Regions from separate parts of the Acetobacter sp. DsW_54 genome, predicted to be linked through region 1. Evidence: predicted binding sites of a transcription regulator. Region 1 holds the regulator's gene; the other holds the start of a gene.
The links. Region 1 encodes LexA, which represses DNA repair genes until DNA is damaged. Its sites were predicted from a motif close to TGTTCTANNTANGTTC; they were not measured.

Region 2: the regulator LexA is predicted to act here: its motif matches at 3,384-3,399, upstream of radA (DNA repair protein RadA).

The regions. Positions count from the first base shown of each region.
Region 1 is NZ_JOPD01000007.1:59,365-66,832, forward strand. It holds gene HK20_RS04350 (adenosylmethionine--8-amino-7-oxononanoate transaminase) at 1-1,147, opposite strand, end outside; gene HK20_RS04355 (8-amino-7-oxononanoate synthase) at 1,206-2,420, shown strand; gene HK20_RS04360 (alpha/beta fold hydrolase) at 2,417-3,109, shown strand; gene bioD (dethiobiotin synthase) at 3,106-4,506, shown strand; gene lexA (transcriptional repressor LexA) at 4,576-5,229, opposite strand; gene glp (gephyrin-like molybdotransferase Glp) at 5,321-6,592, opposite strand; gene rpmG (50S ribosomal protein L33) at 6,662-6,829, shown strand; gene HK20_RS04385 (septum formation initiator family protein) at 6,942-7,271, opposite strand; gene eno (phosphopyruvate hydratase) at 7,449-7,468, opposite strand, start outside.
Region 2 is NZ_JOPD01000002.1:84,332-91,799, reverse strand. It holds gene HK20_RS00995 (hypothetical protein) at 1-1,200, opposite strand, end outside; tRNA gene HK20_RS00990 (tRNA-Gly) at 1,820-1,893, opposite strand; gene radA (DNA repair protein RadA) at 1,951-3,342, opposite strand; gene HK20_RS00980 (ABC transporter permease) at 3,565-4,350, shown strand; gene HK20_RS00975 (ABC transporter ATP-binding protein) at 4,362-5,150, shown strand; gene HK20_RS13040 (hypothetical protein) at 5,239-5,382, shown strand; gene HK20_RS00970 (DUF3772 domain-containing protein) at 5,733-7,468, shown strand, end outside.

The DNA of each region.
Region 1 (7,468 bases):
GCTTCTGGCGTAGCCTGTCCGGGTTGCCCAGTGTTTCCAGCTCCACAACGCCAATGGCACCAAGTGTGCGCACGTCCCGCACACCGGGGAGCGTGCGGCATGGTTCCAGTGCTTCGGTCATGATCGCATTGATCGCGGCAACCTGTTCCAGCCGTGGTTCTGTTTCAAACAGGTCAAGGGCCGCATTGGCGCAGGCGCAGGCCAGCGGGTTGGCCATAAAGGTGGGGCCATGCATCAGGGCATGCTCGGGGTTATCGGACAGGAATGCCTCAAACACATGCCGCCGTGCAACGGTCGCGGCCAGGGCCATGGTGCCGCCCGTAAGGGCTTTGGACAGGGTGATGATGTCTGGCGTAATGCCGGCCTGCTCGCAGGCAAACAGGGTGCCGGTACGGCCAAACCCTGTAAAAATTTCGTCCAGAATCAGCAGTACGTCATAACGGTCTGCTGCTTTGCGGACTGTGCGCAGGACTTCTGGCGCATGGAAAAGCATGCCCCCGGCCCCCTGCACCAGCGGTTCCATGATAATCCCCGCCAGTTCATGCGCATGGCGTGCTAGGAGCACCATAAAAGCCTGCGTGCTGGGGGCATCTACTGGCAGGGGGGCTATAACGTGCTCGGTCAGTGCGGGGCCGTACAGGTGGTGCATGCCTTCCTCGGGGTCACATATGGCCATGGTGGCCAGTGTGTCCCCGTGGTAGCCGCCCCGAAAAGCCAGTAATCGGGTGCGCTGGCGTTCGCCCCTGTTCAGCCGGTACTGGATGGCCATTTTCATGGCGACTTCCACCGCGACCGAGCCGGAATCGGTAAAAAATACCCGCTCCAGATCGCCGGGCAGTAGCGCGCATAATCTGCTGGCAAGGCGCAAGGCGGGTTCATGCACCATGCCACCAAACATCACATGGGGCATGGTCCCGAGCTGCTCCGTAACAGCCTGGCGGATATGGGGATGGTTATAGCCGTGGCAGGCCGTCCACCATGCGGCAACACCATCTACCAGCACGCGTCCATCGGTCAGGGTAATGTGGCTGCCCTGCGTGCTCCGTGCCGCCAGAGGCGGGGAGGCTGTTTGCATCTGGCTGTAAGGAAGCCAGATATGGGGCAGGCCCTGCTGGTACCAGTCGGGCATGGAGGCGGGTGCGGACATGCTGTGGTGTTCCTGTAGATGATTGACCCGGAGGGCTGGCTCCGGCACCACAGATGTCATGACGCGGTTTGACAATCTTTTCCAGCAGGGGCTGGCCGGTTTTGCGGAGCAGGGGCGTATGCGCTCCTGCAAACAATGGCATGCGGCAGGCCCCGGCCTTTTGCAGCGCCCCGATACGGGTGCTGTTCTGGTTGATTTTTCGTCCAATGATTATCTGGGGCTGCGCACCCACCCGCGTCTGCTTGAGCGGGCCATTGCATGGGGGCAGGCAGAAGGGAGCGGGAGCGGGGCTTCACGCCTTGTTACGGGCACTCCACCCCAGACCATGGCGCTGGAGCAGCGGCTGGCTACGCTTAAAGGCATGGAAGCGGCCCGCATATTTTCCTCCGGCTGGCAGGCCAATGCATCCGTGGTGCCTGCTCTTGCCCGTTTTTCTGCTCAAGTTATGGGGGCGCGGGCCGTTATTGTGGCGGACAAGTTCATCCATGCCAGCCTTTACCATGGGTGTGCTGCCGCAGGGGTAACGCCCAAACGCTTCAGACATAACGATATGGCGCATCTGGATACTCTTCTGGCGCAGGATGCAGGGGCAGGGCTGAAAATTGTCCTGACCGAGAGCGTGTTCAGCATGGACGGGGACCGGGCAGATATGGCCCAACTTCGTGCCATAACCCAGCGGCACAATGCCTTTTTGTGTGTGGATGAGGCCCACGCCACGGGTATTCTGGGCACGCAGGGCAAGGGGCTTGCCAATGGGCAGGCGGACCTTGTTGTTGGAACTTTCAGCAAGGCGCTGGGCGGAATGGGGGCCTTTGTCGCGGCATCCGATGCTGTGTGCCGTTGGCTGGATAACACGGCCTCTGGCTTTATTTATTCCACGGCACCTTCGGCCATGGTGCTTGGGGCGGTGGATGCTGCACTGGACCTTCTGCCCGATATGGAAGAGGCCCGCACACATGTGGCGGAGCTTGCCTGTGGGTTCAGGCAGCGCATGGGGCAGGCCGGGCTGGAGGTTGGCCCTTCCACGACCCAGATTGTTCCCGTTGTGGTGGGGGCGGAGCAAACGGCGCTCGCACTGGCGCAGGCTGTTGAACAGGCTGGTTTTCTGGCGGTTGCCATTCGCCCGCCAACGGTGCCGCCGGGTGGCTGCCGCCTGCGGGTTGTTTTTCACGCTCACCATACGCAGGAGCAGATGCACGCTCTGGCTACCGCCATTATCAGTGCTGCGGCGCAAAATGGCATTTTGCAGGAGCGTGGAGCTTTGGGCGCATGAACCCGGTTAAGCCCGTATTTGTGCACGGCTGGGGGTTTGGTCCGGAGTTCTGGGTACCGGTGGTAGATGCTCTGGGGTGGACGGATGCGCTGATTCTGGACCTCGGTTTTCTGGAAGGTTCAACTCCCGCATCCCCAATGCTTGCTGCGCAATTATTGCAGGCCGTGCAGGTGCCGGGGGAGGCATTGCTGGGAATTGGGCACTCGCTGGGTTTTTTGTGGCTGGCTGAGCATATGGCGCTCTCCCCCACGGATCGGTTGGTGGGGATTAACGCTTTTGCCGCCTTTGCTGCGCGGGAGAGCTTTGCCTCTGGAGTGCCTGCCCGGGTTTTGCAGCGTATGCTCAAAGGACTGTCAAACACGCCGGAAAAGGTTCTGGCCGATTTTTACAACCTTTGTGGCGCATCTGGCTCCAGCAAGGTGCCATGTGTACCTAATCTGCGCGACGGGCTGGACCTGCTGCTGGCAGGCGATGCCCGGCCCGCACTGGCAGCCAAGGCCGGGCAATACGATATTCTGGCTGCCCGGCAGGACCCGCTAGCCATCCCGGCCATGACGGAGCAGAGTTTTGCCGGGTGCGCAGCCGTGCAGTGGGTGGACGGCGGGCACCTGCTCCCGCAAACAGATGTGTCAGCCTGTGTGACGTTCCTACAGGCTGTGCGCAGGACAATGGAACAGGACGTACAATGACAGACCCGCAGCACAGGGAGCGGATACGCCGCAGCTTTGACCGAGCCGAAGGGTATGATGGTGCCGCAACGCTGCAACGCCTTGCCGCCCACAACCTTGCCGCACGGCTTGTCCGTGCGCTGGACGGCAGAAAACCCACCCGTATTCTGGAAATAGGGTGTGGCACCGGCCTGCTGACTGAACTGTTGGCCCGGAACTGGCCGGAAGCACAGATTGTCGCAACCGATTTTGCCCCGCAAATGCTCGAACGCGCCATCCGTCGCGCCATCCCGCGGGCAGAGTTCAAACTTATGGACGCCGCCAACCCCACGGTTGAAGGCCCGTTTGATGTGGTCTGCGGTAATCTGGTCATGCAATGGCTGGAGCAGCCTGAGCAGGTGATGGAGCGGCTGGGTGGGCTTTTGGCTCCGGGTGGCGTGCTGGCGGTTTCTACCCTGCTGGACGGGACATTCGCGGAGTGGAAAGCCGCCTGTGCGAGCGAAGGTGTGCAACCCGCCACACCGCATTACCCGCAGGCCGGGCAGATACAGGCATGGACGCCATGGCTGTTCGCAGGTCTGTGGGAGAGCGAGAGCTGTGTGCAGGCTTTTGGCTCCGGTCTGGGGTTTGTCAGGCACCTCAAGGCAACGGGGGCTTCTGTTCCGCAGGCCGGGCGTAAACCAATGGGGGCGGCTGCGCTCCGGCGGGTTGCGCGTAGGCTGGACCACTCCGGGGCCGCCATAACGTGGCAACTGGCCTATGGCTGTTTTCGCAAGCCGCCGGTTGCGGGGGTGTTTGTTACAGGCACGGATACGGGGGTGGGTAAAACCCTTGTTTCCGCCTGTCTGGTCCGGCGGTGGCAGGCCATATACTGGAAACCCCTGCAAAGTGGTCTGGCAGATGAAGCAGGAGATACCACCACCGTTGCCCATCTTGCGCAGGGGGTTGAGTGTTTGCCACCCGCTGGGGCGTTTCAGGCTTCGCTTTCCCCTCAGGCTGCAGCCGAGGCGGAGGGCGCGCATGTAAGCCGCGCCCAGCTTGCGTTGCCTAAAGTCGAGGATGGCAGGCTGCTGGTGGTGGAAGGTGCTGGTGGGGTGATGGTCCCCGCAACGGATGAATTGATGATGCTGGACCTGGCCGCAATATGGGGGCTGCCGGTTGTGCTGGTGGCCCGCAGCGGGTTGGGCACACTCAACCATACACTGCTCAGCCTACAGGCATTGCGTAGCCGGGGCGTAGCAGTGGCGGGGGTTGTGCTGAATGGCCCGCCTAATCCGGCTAATAGCCGCACCATTGCGCAAGTGGGCAAGGTCCGTATTTTGGCAGAAGTGGGGCATATGCCTGCACTGTCCCCCGCTTCCGTGACAGAAGCGGCGGCCACATTCCCGGCGTGGGAGGCCGTTTGCACAAGGCCATAACGGCATGTGAGTGTTTACAGGCAGGAAAAGCACAATGGCCACGTCCTAATCAGGCGTGGCCTTTGGTGATTAGTACTGGCGGATCAAACCGGCCAGATGGCCTTGAATAACCAGCCGTTCAGCGGGAACAATGCGGGTTTCGTAGCGGGCATTGGCGGGCTCAAGGGCAATCATGTTGCCTTTGCGGCGCAGGCGTTTGAGCGTGACTTCCTGCCCGTCAATCAGGGCGACGATAATCTGCCCGTTTTCGGCCTGATCCGATTTTTTGATAATGACCTGATCGCCATCCAGAATCCCGGCTTCGATCATGGAATCCCCGGCCACTTCCAGCGCGTAATAATCCCCCGACCCCAGCATGTCCGCGGGGATGGAGAGGGAGTTGGACGTATCTGCCAGTGCTTCAATCGGCAGCCCGGCAGCAATGCGGCCATAAAGCGGGATTTTAATTGGGTCCTGCTTTTGCCGGGTAAAACTGCCACGGATGACGTTGGTTGGCAGTTCCTCCTCCATTTCGGGGAGCTGGATGACTTCCAGCGCGCGGGCGCGGTGGTGGTGGCGGCGCAGAAAGCCGCGTTCTTCCAGCCCCGAAATCAGGCGGTGGATGCCGGACTTGGAGCGCAGGCCCATGGCCTCACGCATTTCGTCAAAAGAGGGGGAAAAGCCGGTCTGCTTGAGGTGCGAATCAATAAAAAGAAGAAGCTTGTGCTGTTTTCGGGTCAGCATGTCGCACCTCGAGCTGTCTGTTTGTAATGGAACATCAATCTTATGGTTTGTTCTATGTAAGTTCTTGTTTTTGTCAATATCAAAATCAAAATCAGGGCAGGGGCATAATCTGGCACGCTGTGCCTGCTTTTTGGGCGGGGTCGTGGGGAGGGCGTATAATCAGCGCCTGACTTTTGGACAGAATGTTCAGCTGTGCAGAATCCTGCGGCCCAAACGGGGTAGCAACAAGCTGGCCTTCCTGCGTGGTCTGGAGTGTGGCGCGCAAAAAATCCTGCCGTTGGTCATTTTCGGGCACATCTGCACCCAGGAGTGCGGACTGTGTTTGCATGGTGTCGGCCACGGCAATGCCCATGAGCTTGTGCAGGGCTGGCAGCACAAATACCAGACTGCAAACCAGTGCTGCCACGGGGTTGCCGGGCAGGCCAAGCACAGGCATGCCGTGGAGTGTGCCAGACATGAGCGGCTTGCCCGGACGCATGGCAATTTTCCAGAAGTTCTGGACAAGCCCGGCTTTTTCCAGCGTCGGGCGCACCAGATCGTAAGCGCCTACACTGGCGCCGCCAATGGTGATCAGCATGTCCAGATCACGGGTATGAGCAAATGCGTTGGAGAGCGATGTGGCGTTGTCACGCGCAACGGGCAGCACAATGGAGTCTGCCCCGTTCTGCCCCAGCAGGGCTGCCAGCATGAAGGATGCTGAATTGAAAATACCATCAGGCGGGGCAGTGTCACCGGGCAGGAGAATTTCGTCCCCCGTAGCCAGAATCCCCACACGGGGGCGGCGGAACACTGGTAGCCAGACCAGCCCGCCAGCGGCTGCCAGGCCTATATCCCGCGGGCCGAGTCTGCTGCCTGCGCTCAACAGCACGGCACCTTGGGCAAAGTCCTGCCCCTGCCGGCGAATAAACTGCCCTGCCGTGGCAGCCTGCGTTAGCGTGATCTGCTGGCCTGCTCGCTGGGTGTTTTCCTGAATAATAATGGCATCCGCCCCGGCAGGTATCTGGCTTCCCGTAAACAGCCGGATACACTCACCCGCAGCCACGGTGCGGGCAGACGGTCTGCCTGCGGGGGCCTCGTCTATAATCTGCAATACAGCGCCGGGCCGGGTATCTGCCGCCCTTACGGCGTATCCGTCCATTGCAGATACACAGACCGGTGGGTTGGCCCTGCGTGCATGCACGTCCTGGGCCAGAATGCGGCCGCATGCAGCACTCAGGGCGACGGTTTCCTGCCCGCACGGCAGCAGATTTTCCAGAATTCTGGCCCGCGCGGTTGCCACATCCAGCATGAATTCGTCTCCTTTTGGCGTCCGTGGCGCCATATTGATGTAAGAAAGCTTGACCTTTTGCCTTTGTATGCGCATTTTGCCGCAACTTGAACACCGCCGGAGCCGTATGGACCGGCTCTGTAAATATGTTCTGCTGAGGAAGTCATGGCCAAGACCAACGTCATCAAGATCCGTCTCGTCTCGACGGCTGACACCGGTTACTTCTATGTGACCAAGAAAAATGCCCGCGCTCACACGGGTAAAATGGAACTGAAGAAGTACGACCCGGTTGCACGCAAGCACGTCGTATTCCGTGAAGCCAAAATTAAGTAATTCTGGCCAGATCGGTATCTTATAAAAAAACGGCGCCATCGAGCGCCGTTTTTTTATGCGGGCATACAGGCTCACGCCCGGTTAACCCGGCTTGAATATATGTTGGGTCGGCTTAAAAAAGCGGATCGCGCCGATCGTAGGGGATAACCACATCATTGCGGTTAGCCATGTTCAGCATGGCACGGGCGCGTTCATCCAGAATATCTGTATCCAGCGTGTTTTCACGCAGGCCATTGACGCGGCGCTTCCATGCGTTCTGTTCGGCCTGCGCATCTGTACGGGCCTGTTTGGCCTGTTCAAGCAGGCCAAGCTGCTGCTGGTAGGCCTGCATGCCGTGGTCGCCCTGTGTGGCGTTCCAGCCAAAGTAACCGGCAATGCTTAAAAACGCCAAAGGTGGCACCACGGCGCGTACAACGCGGCGAAAGAAACGGCCAATCTGCACTTTTGGTCAGCTCCTTGCCAGAGTCGTGGTTACCAAGAGACATGAATACAGAGTAATCTGTAGCCCATGTTACGCCAGATGGGGAAGGGCGTTGCATACAAAAAAAGCCGGCCCCACAAGGGACCGGCCTGATCTGACGTGGCACAGGGGCAGAACAGGCTGCCCGCGCCACAGTTTTTAGCTGTTTTTAAGGATCG
Region 2 (7,468 bases), on a different contig from region 1:
AATCAGGTGCACGGGGGGGATCACGGTCAGGTCAATCTGGTGGTCCTCCAGATCGGACAGAGGGGCCAGATACATGCCCACAATTTCGCCCGGCCAGTAGCCGCCATAAGTGTAGCGCTTACCATCATACAAAAAGAACGTATCGTAGTTGTGCTTGACGCCCCCCTTGGCATTTTTGCCGCCACCAAAGCGGGTGTAACGGTAAAAAACATGCGGGGTCCATGGCAGCATGGAAAACGTATAGCCCGGCTCAAAATACATTCCGTAAGCCGAAACCCCCTTATACCCGTTGCCCGGGTGGCTGTTCTGCTCCGAAACAAAATTGCCATAGAACGTAAAGTTCTTGGAAATACCCATGGCCTTGACCGGCAGCACCGTGCCACCCCAGCTCAGGGCAGCCACATTCATGCCATTCCGGTCCGCACGGGTTGAATAATCATAATGGGCGGATGTATCGGCATCCCGCACATGAAAATAGGTGAGCGTTACATAAGCGGCGCGGTCGGCATAAACCGATGCCCCATGCCCGCCAGCCTTGTTGGCAAACCATGTCACGTCAAACCCGACAAAACTGGTTTTGGGCCGGTCAAAGCCCCGGTCGATATCGTTATCCGAATTGCTTTCAAGCATGAACACATCGGCGCGGATGGGGTCACCTTCCAGCTTGATCACCCCGGGGCCGGAAAAGGCAAAACGGGGCGCATACCACCATGCCCCGCGCTCACCCGAGCTATAGGTGCCCTTGCCGATCAAAAACCCGTCATCCACCGCAAAAGCCTGACGTCCGCCCTGAACGGTAAAAACCTGATGCCCCCCCGCCAGACGCACCGGCACACGCACTCCGGCATAGGCTTCTTCCAGATAGATCGAGCGTGGGGTACCCGATGTTTGCGAAACCTGCTCGGCATCCCCATCCCCCAGGGTGGTTGCACCAATGGCTGAGGCATTGCCAATGACGTCAAACCCCCAGCCGGTCTTCCATTCCCCCTTAAGCATGGGCTTGCCATACAGTTCGCCATAGGTCGTGTTTGCATGGCGTGTGTAACCACCCGAAGCCCGGGGCGCGTAGGACCCACCGCCAAAATTGGTGTGCGGCAGATGGAACGCAGCCCCCCCAATATCCAGCCCGCTCTGGATAGTGACGCCACTAATCGAGATAAGCGTCTGTTCTGCCTGTGCGGGCACGATCTCGCCCAGCATGCTGAGCAACAGGGAACAGAAACCAAACCTGAGCGCGCCGGAAAGCCCTGCCCCCGCCGCACGGGCAGAACATGCGCGCCCCCTGCCAGCAGGGTATGGCTGCACAGCCTGAGCGGGAGCGTAACAGAACAGGCCAACATGATTTTTGGGTGTTTGCAGCAGACCAGTCACGCCCAGAAGCACTCCCCTTGAAAATAAGCTATAGAACCCGCGCACCCACAGTCCGGGCCAAGCAATGACATATAATCATCGCATTATCCTATAATATGTTCAAGATGATATAAGAAAAAATACGCACCAGACTTACTTATGTATTCTTTAAACCGCTCCACTACAGATACAAGTAATGGGGTAATTTTATATCGTTTCTTTTACGGTTCATCCTGAAAAATAACCTTAATATACCGATACCGAAATAATATACACAGTAATCAATTCAGCCCCTGTTAACCGCGCCCGCCCAATATATTTTAATGGATACATAAAGCATGGCCTGCCGCACCCGCTTATTGCGGGTAAAATGCAGGCACACAGCCCCTACACCCCACCATGCCCAGAAGCAGGTTTGGCGTGGACCGAAAAATATTTTTTACCAGAATTATTTAGGGGAAAGCACGCATGGAGCGGATGAGGGGAATCGAACCCCCGTATGCAGCTTGGGAAGCTGCCGTTCTACCATTGAACTACATCCGCATAGCGCGTGGGCGGCTTATAGCGCGCTCCAACACGACTTGCAATGCCATACGGATATTATTCCGCCTCCACATCCGGGCCAACCAGATCGGAAATATGGCCCAACTCAAGCAGGCTCATGCCTTCAGGCGGGCGGGAGCGCGCGCTCCCCCGGGCTATGCGGCGTGGCAGAACGGCCTGTGTAAAGCCCAGCTTGGCGGCCTCCTTAAGCCGTGCATCCGCCTGCGACACCTGCCTGACCTCCCCCGATAACCCGACCTCTCCAAAATACACGGCACCGGGACTTGTGGGCACACCACTGGCAGCAGAAACCAGAGCCGCTGCCACAGCCAGATCGGCCGCAGGCTCAACCACCCTAAGCCCACCGGCCACATTAAGGTAAACATCCATGCCCGATAGCTTGAGCCCGCAACGTGTTTCCAGCACCGCCAGCAGCATGGCCAGACGCCCGCTATCCCACCCCACCACGGCCCGGCGGGGCGCGCCATCCCCCCCTTTGGGGGAGAGCAGCGCCTGCACCTCCAGCAGTACGGGGCGCGACCCTTCCAGCCCGGCAAACACGGCGGAACCGGCAATATTGCCCCGCCGCTCGGCCAAAAACAGGGCAGAAGGGTTGCTGACTTCCTCCAGCCCACGGTCTGTCATGGCGAATACGCCAATTTCATCTGTCGCGCCGTAGCGGTTTTTGGCAGCGCGCAGAATACGGAACTGGTGCCCCCGGTCGCCTTCAAAATACATGACCGCATCCACCATGTGCTCCAGCACACGCGGGCCAGCCAGTGCGCCCTCCTTGGTCACATGCCCGACCAGAATAAGACTGAAGCCCCGGCGCTTGGCGGCCCTGATCAGCTCAAACGCGCAGGCCCGCACCTGCGAGACTGTTCCGGGCGCGCTATCCACCGTTTCCAGCCACATGGTCTGGATGGAATCGATCACCACCACCTTAACGTCCGGCTCGGCCTCAAGCGTTGCCACAATATCCGCAACGTTAATGGAGGCCGCCAGGTCCAGACTGGATTCCACAACCCCCAGACGGATGGCGCGCAGGCGGATCTGGTCCACCGCCTCTTCCCCCGAAATGTAGAGAACCCGCTCCCCCTTGCCCGCCAGACGACTGGCCGCCTGCAACAGCAGGGTGGATTTGCCAATACCCGGGTCCCCCCCGACCAGCACCACAGAGGCCGGAACCAGCCCCCCACCCAGCACCCGGTCCAGCTCCGCAATACCCGTGCCCGTGCGCGGGGGAAGTTCAACCTTGCCCCCCAGCCCATGCAGTTGCACACGCCGCCCCTTGCCTGCGCGGGGGGATGCCGAGGAGGCCGCCAGAGGCTCCACGGCCATTTCTTCCAGCGTATTCCATTCCTGGCAGGCATCACACTGGCCTGCCCACTTGGCATGAACAGCGCCGCACGCTTTGCACACATACTGGCGGGACGTTTTTTTGGCCACGAAGACTCCCCTGTTCCTGCCCTGCTGGAACGTTATAAATGGAATAAAACAAGAACAAACTCAAGCCCCGGCACAGGCAGTGCCCCACACCACACTAGTGCGTGGCCTCCCCTCCGGGCCGACAAAACAAAACCATGCTTTGACGAACCCGGCCCGAACGGGTTACGGCTCACACCACAGCAGACCCAGACCACACACAACAGGAACAGACAGCCCGAACCCATGGATATGGTGCTTGATCTTGTGGCCCGCACAGGCCGCGCCACACTCTCGCTTATCCGCAGTGCGGGCGCTCTGGCGCTCTTTGCACTGGCGGGGTTGTCCCACATTCTGCGGCCGCCGTTCTATGGGCGTGTGTTTGTACGCACGTTTCTGGAAACCGGTTTTTTCTCCCTGCCGGTTGTGGCCCTGACTGCCCTGTTCTCGGGCGGGGTTATTGCACTGCAATCCTATACGGGTTTTGCACAGTACCACGCCCAGAGCGCCATAGCCGGGATTGTGGTGCTGGCCGTAACCCGCGAACTTGGGCCCGTGCTGGCTGGCCTTATGGTGGCTGGCCGTGTGGGGGCCGCCATGGCCGCCCAGATTGGCACCATGCGCGTGACCGACCAGATTGATGCGCTGAGTACGCTCTCCACCAACCCCATGAAGTATCTGGTCGCCCCCCGCCTGCTGGCAGGCATGATCGCCCTGCCCCTGCTGGTTCTGGTAGCGGACGTACTGGGGGTGGCTGGTGGCTTTACGGTTGCCGTGGTCAAGCTCGGGTTTTCTCCCACCGCTTATATTACGGCAACGCTCAACTCGGTTAAGGTCATGGACGTAACGGTGGGGCTGGTTAAGGCCGGACTGTTCGGGTTCCTGATCACGCTCATGGGCTGCTATTATGGCTATAACAGCAAGGGCGGGGCCGAAGGCGTAGGCTCTGCCACCACATCGGCCGTTGTGGTGGCGTCCATTCTGCTGCTGGCCTTTGACTACCTGATTACAGACCTGTTCTTCTCACAATGAGTGCCGCAGCCATGGACCAGAGCATGACCAGTGCTCCCCCCAAAATCCGTATTCGGGACCTGCACAAATCCTTCGGGGATAAAAAGGTGCTCGATGGCATTTCGCTCGATGTGCCGCAGGGAACGTCGTTTGTCATTATTGGCGGGTCAGGCTCTGGCAAGTCCGTTCTGCTCCGCTGCATTCTGGGCCTGATGACCCCGGATTCGGGCAGTATTGAAATTGATGGCGAGGACGTACTTGCAGCCTCCGCCAAGCGGCGCGACCAGCTCCGTAGCGAAATTGGCATGCTGTTCCAGAACGGCGCGCTGTTTGACAGCCTGCCCGTATGGGAAAACGTGACTTTTGGCCTGCTCGCCCTCAACAAGCTGACCCGTGCCAATGCACGCGACAAGGCCGGGGCCATTCTGGAGCAGGTGGGGCTGGCCCCTTCCGTGGGGGACCTGTTCCCTTCCGAGCTGTCTGGCGGCATGCAAAAACGTGTCGGGCTGGCGCGCGCCATTGCTGCCCAGCCCAACATTCTGTTTTTTGATGAACCCACAACCGGGCTGGACCCGATTATGGGTGCGGTCATTGACGGGCTGATTGTGGATTGCGTTAAAAAGCTCGGCTCCACCGCCATTGCCATTACGCATGACATGGCCTCCGCCCAGCGGATCGGGGATGAAGCCGCCATGCTCTACAAGGGCAAACTTGTCTGGCAGGGGGCTGCGGCATCGCTCATGGATAGCGGCAACGATTACGTGGACCAGTTTACCCACGGCCGCCGCCAAGGCCCGATTACCATGGAATTAAGACGATAACGATTTTAACGGCCTTCTAATTACCTTGCCCATGGCAGGCGGGAATGAGATAGAGACACTCATATCCATTTGTGGAGAAAGACACATAATGAAACGTGCGGTTCTGTTGCTGGCATGCGCGCTTGGACTTTCCGCCTGTGGAATGTTCCACCACCCTCCGCACCAACTGACCAAACCCGCACAGTGGGAGCCCTTGGGCTACCACGACCACCTGAGCAGCAGCGACAACTAACCCGCACAAGGCCCCCACGGGGCACAACACGGGGTAACCCCGGGCGGGCTTATCCGGGCGCAGGCGGGTATAAGCACCACGCACCCCGTGGCGGCTGGCAGCAGGGTTATAATACGTCCTGCCATCGGGCGCAGGCCGCGCAATGGCAGGCCAGTAATGCCCGTATGCTCTACAGTATGGCCCTTGCCGCCAGACCGTTTTCAAAAAAGATAAACTTTTCTCACATTAATCCGGCCATGGTATAAAGCTCCCCGGCTTTGCGCCATGGCGGCATGCAACCTGTTATCCGCCCTGATCGTTTTAAGCCGTAATGTTTCTTCTCCACGGCGCAAGGTTGCCTGATGCTTCGTATGCCTGTCCGCGTAGTTTTTTTACTTTCGCTCTTCCTCTTTTCCCTTCCCGGCCTGTCCGCTCCGGCTGGTGCGCAGAATACCGACCAGCCCGTAACGGCAGGCAGTGCGCCTACCCCCCTGATCATGAGTGCGCAGGATATTGTTTCTGACAAAACGCTTGATGAAATCGGGGCGGAAATCCGTTCGATCTACACAAGTGGCATAGCGGAACAGCAGGCAGGGCACAGTGCGCTGGACCTGAGCGCGCTGCTCCAGCGTGCAACGGCGGTTTCCACACGCACAGACAGGTTGATGGCGCGGATCAAACCGTATCAGGACATCTACCAGAACTTTGTGGATATTCTGGGCAAGCCCCCCGCCAAGGATGACCCGCCCGAAGCCGCATCCATTACCGAACAGCGCGCAAGCCTGAACCGGCGGCAAAAAGATATTTCCGCCCGCATGACCCGGCTCAGGCTTTATCAGGTCGAGGCGCAGCAGCTCGTAAATGAACTGCGCCAGCATGACAGCGCTATCCAGCAGGCCACGCTGTGGCAGCAGATGCCCTCCCCCCTTGGGGTCAACTTCTGGTCGCAGTTTGTACAAAGCGCACCACAGGATGGCCGCAGGCTGAATGCACTTGGGGCCGAAACACTTGCCATGCTGGCAACAGCCCTGACCGGCAAACGGGTTTTTATAACATTGGCGGGCCTGTGTGCATCCACTCTGCTGCTGGTCGGGTGGTTAAACGCACGCAAACCCGTGCGCCTGCTGTGTAGCCGCTTTTTGCCCACAGGCCGCGTGCGCCCCATTGCCGCAACGGTTCTGTGCGGGGCAATAAGCGTGCTGGCCTGCGCTATCTCCTTTCAGGTTTTCTGGAACACGCTGGCATTTGACAACCCCGCTGTGGGGGATGATCTGGACCAGCTTGCCAGCATGGTTGCCACACAGGCCCCCTTGTGCGGGTTGGTGCTTGAGCTTGGGTTCTGCTTTTTAAGCAGCAAGGCAGAATGGCGTGTTTTCAACATGTCGGACGATCTGGCCCGCAGCCTGCGCCTGTTCCCCGCATGGTTGGCCATTGCCATGATCGTGCGGGGCATCCTGCGTTATGTGGATACGCAGAGCGGGCTTTCCTTGCTGAGTGTGCAGCTTATGGATGGGCTTTATACCCTTGCGGTCAGCCCGCTCCTGTTTGCCATTCCGCGCAAGCTGCGCCTGACAGCCGCACAGGATCAGGAGGAAGATGCCGAACCGGGCGTAACGGAGCAGACCCCGCCGCTCGCGCAGTTCCTGCGCAGCATGGCCATGGGTATTTCCATCATCTGCTGGATTGCAGTACTTTCGGGCTATATTCCTCTCGCCTACACCCTGATCTCGTGGGTGAGCGTCATGGCACTGAGCATGACCACGCTCTTGCTGCTGTCCATGCTCACAACCGCCATTGGGGGCGCACTATTTGCCTCCCGCGCGCCGCTGGGCCGCCATCTGGTGGAACTGGGGCTGCCACCGCGCCTGATCAATCAGGCCAGTATTCTTATCCCCGGCCTCATCAACGTGCTGCTGCTGGCTGTAGCCTATGCCGTGGCCACATCGGGCGCCAATTTTGACCCACCCCAGATATGGCAGCAGCTTTACTCCCTGTTCCACGGCACGGAGGACAGCAATACATCCTCCGTCTCGCTCGATGCCATTCTACTGTGCATTGCCTTGCCGCTGGTGGGGTACCAGGCCATCAAAATTGTTAAATCGTGGTT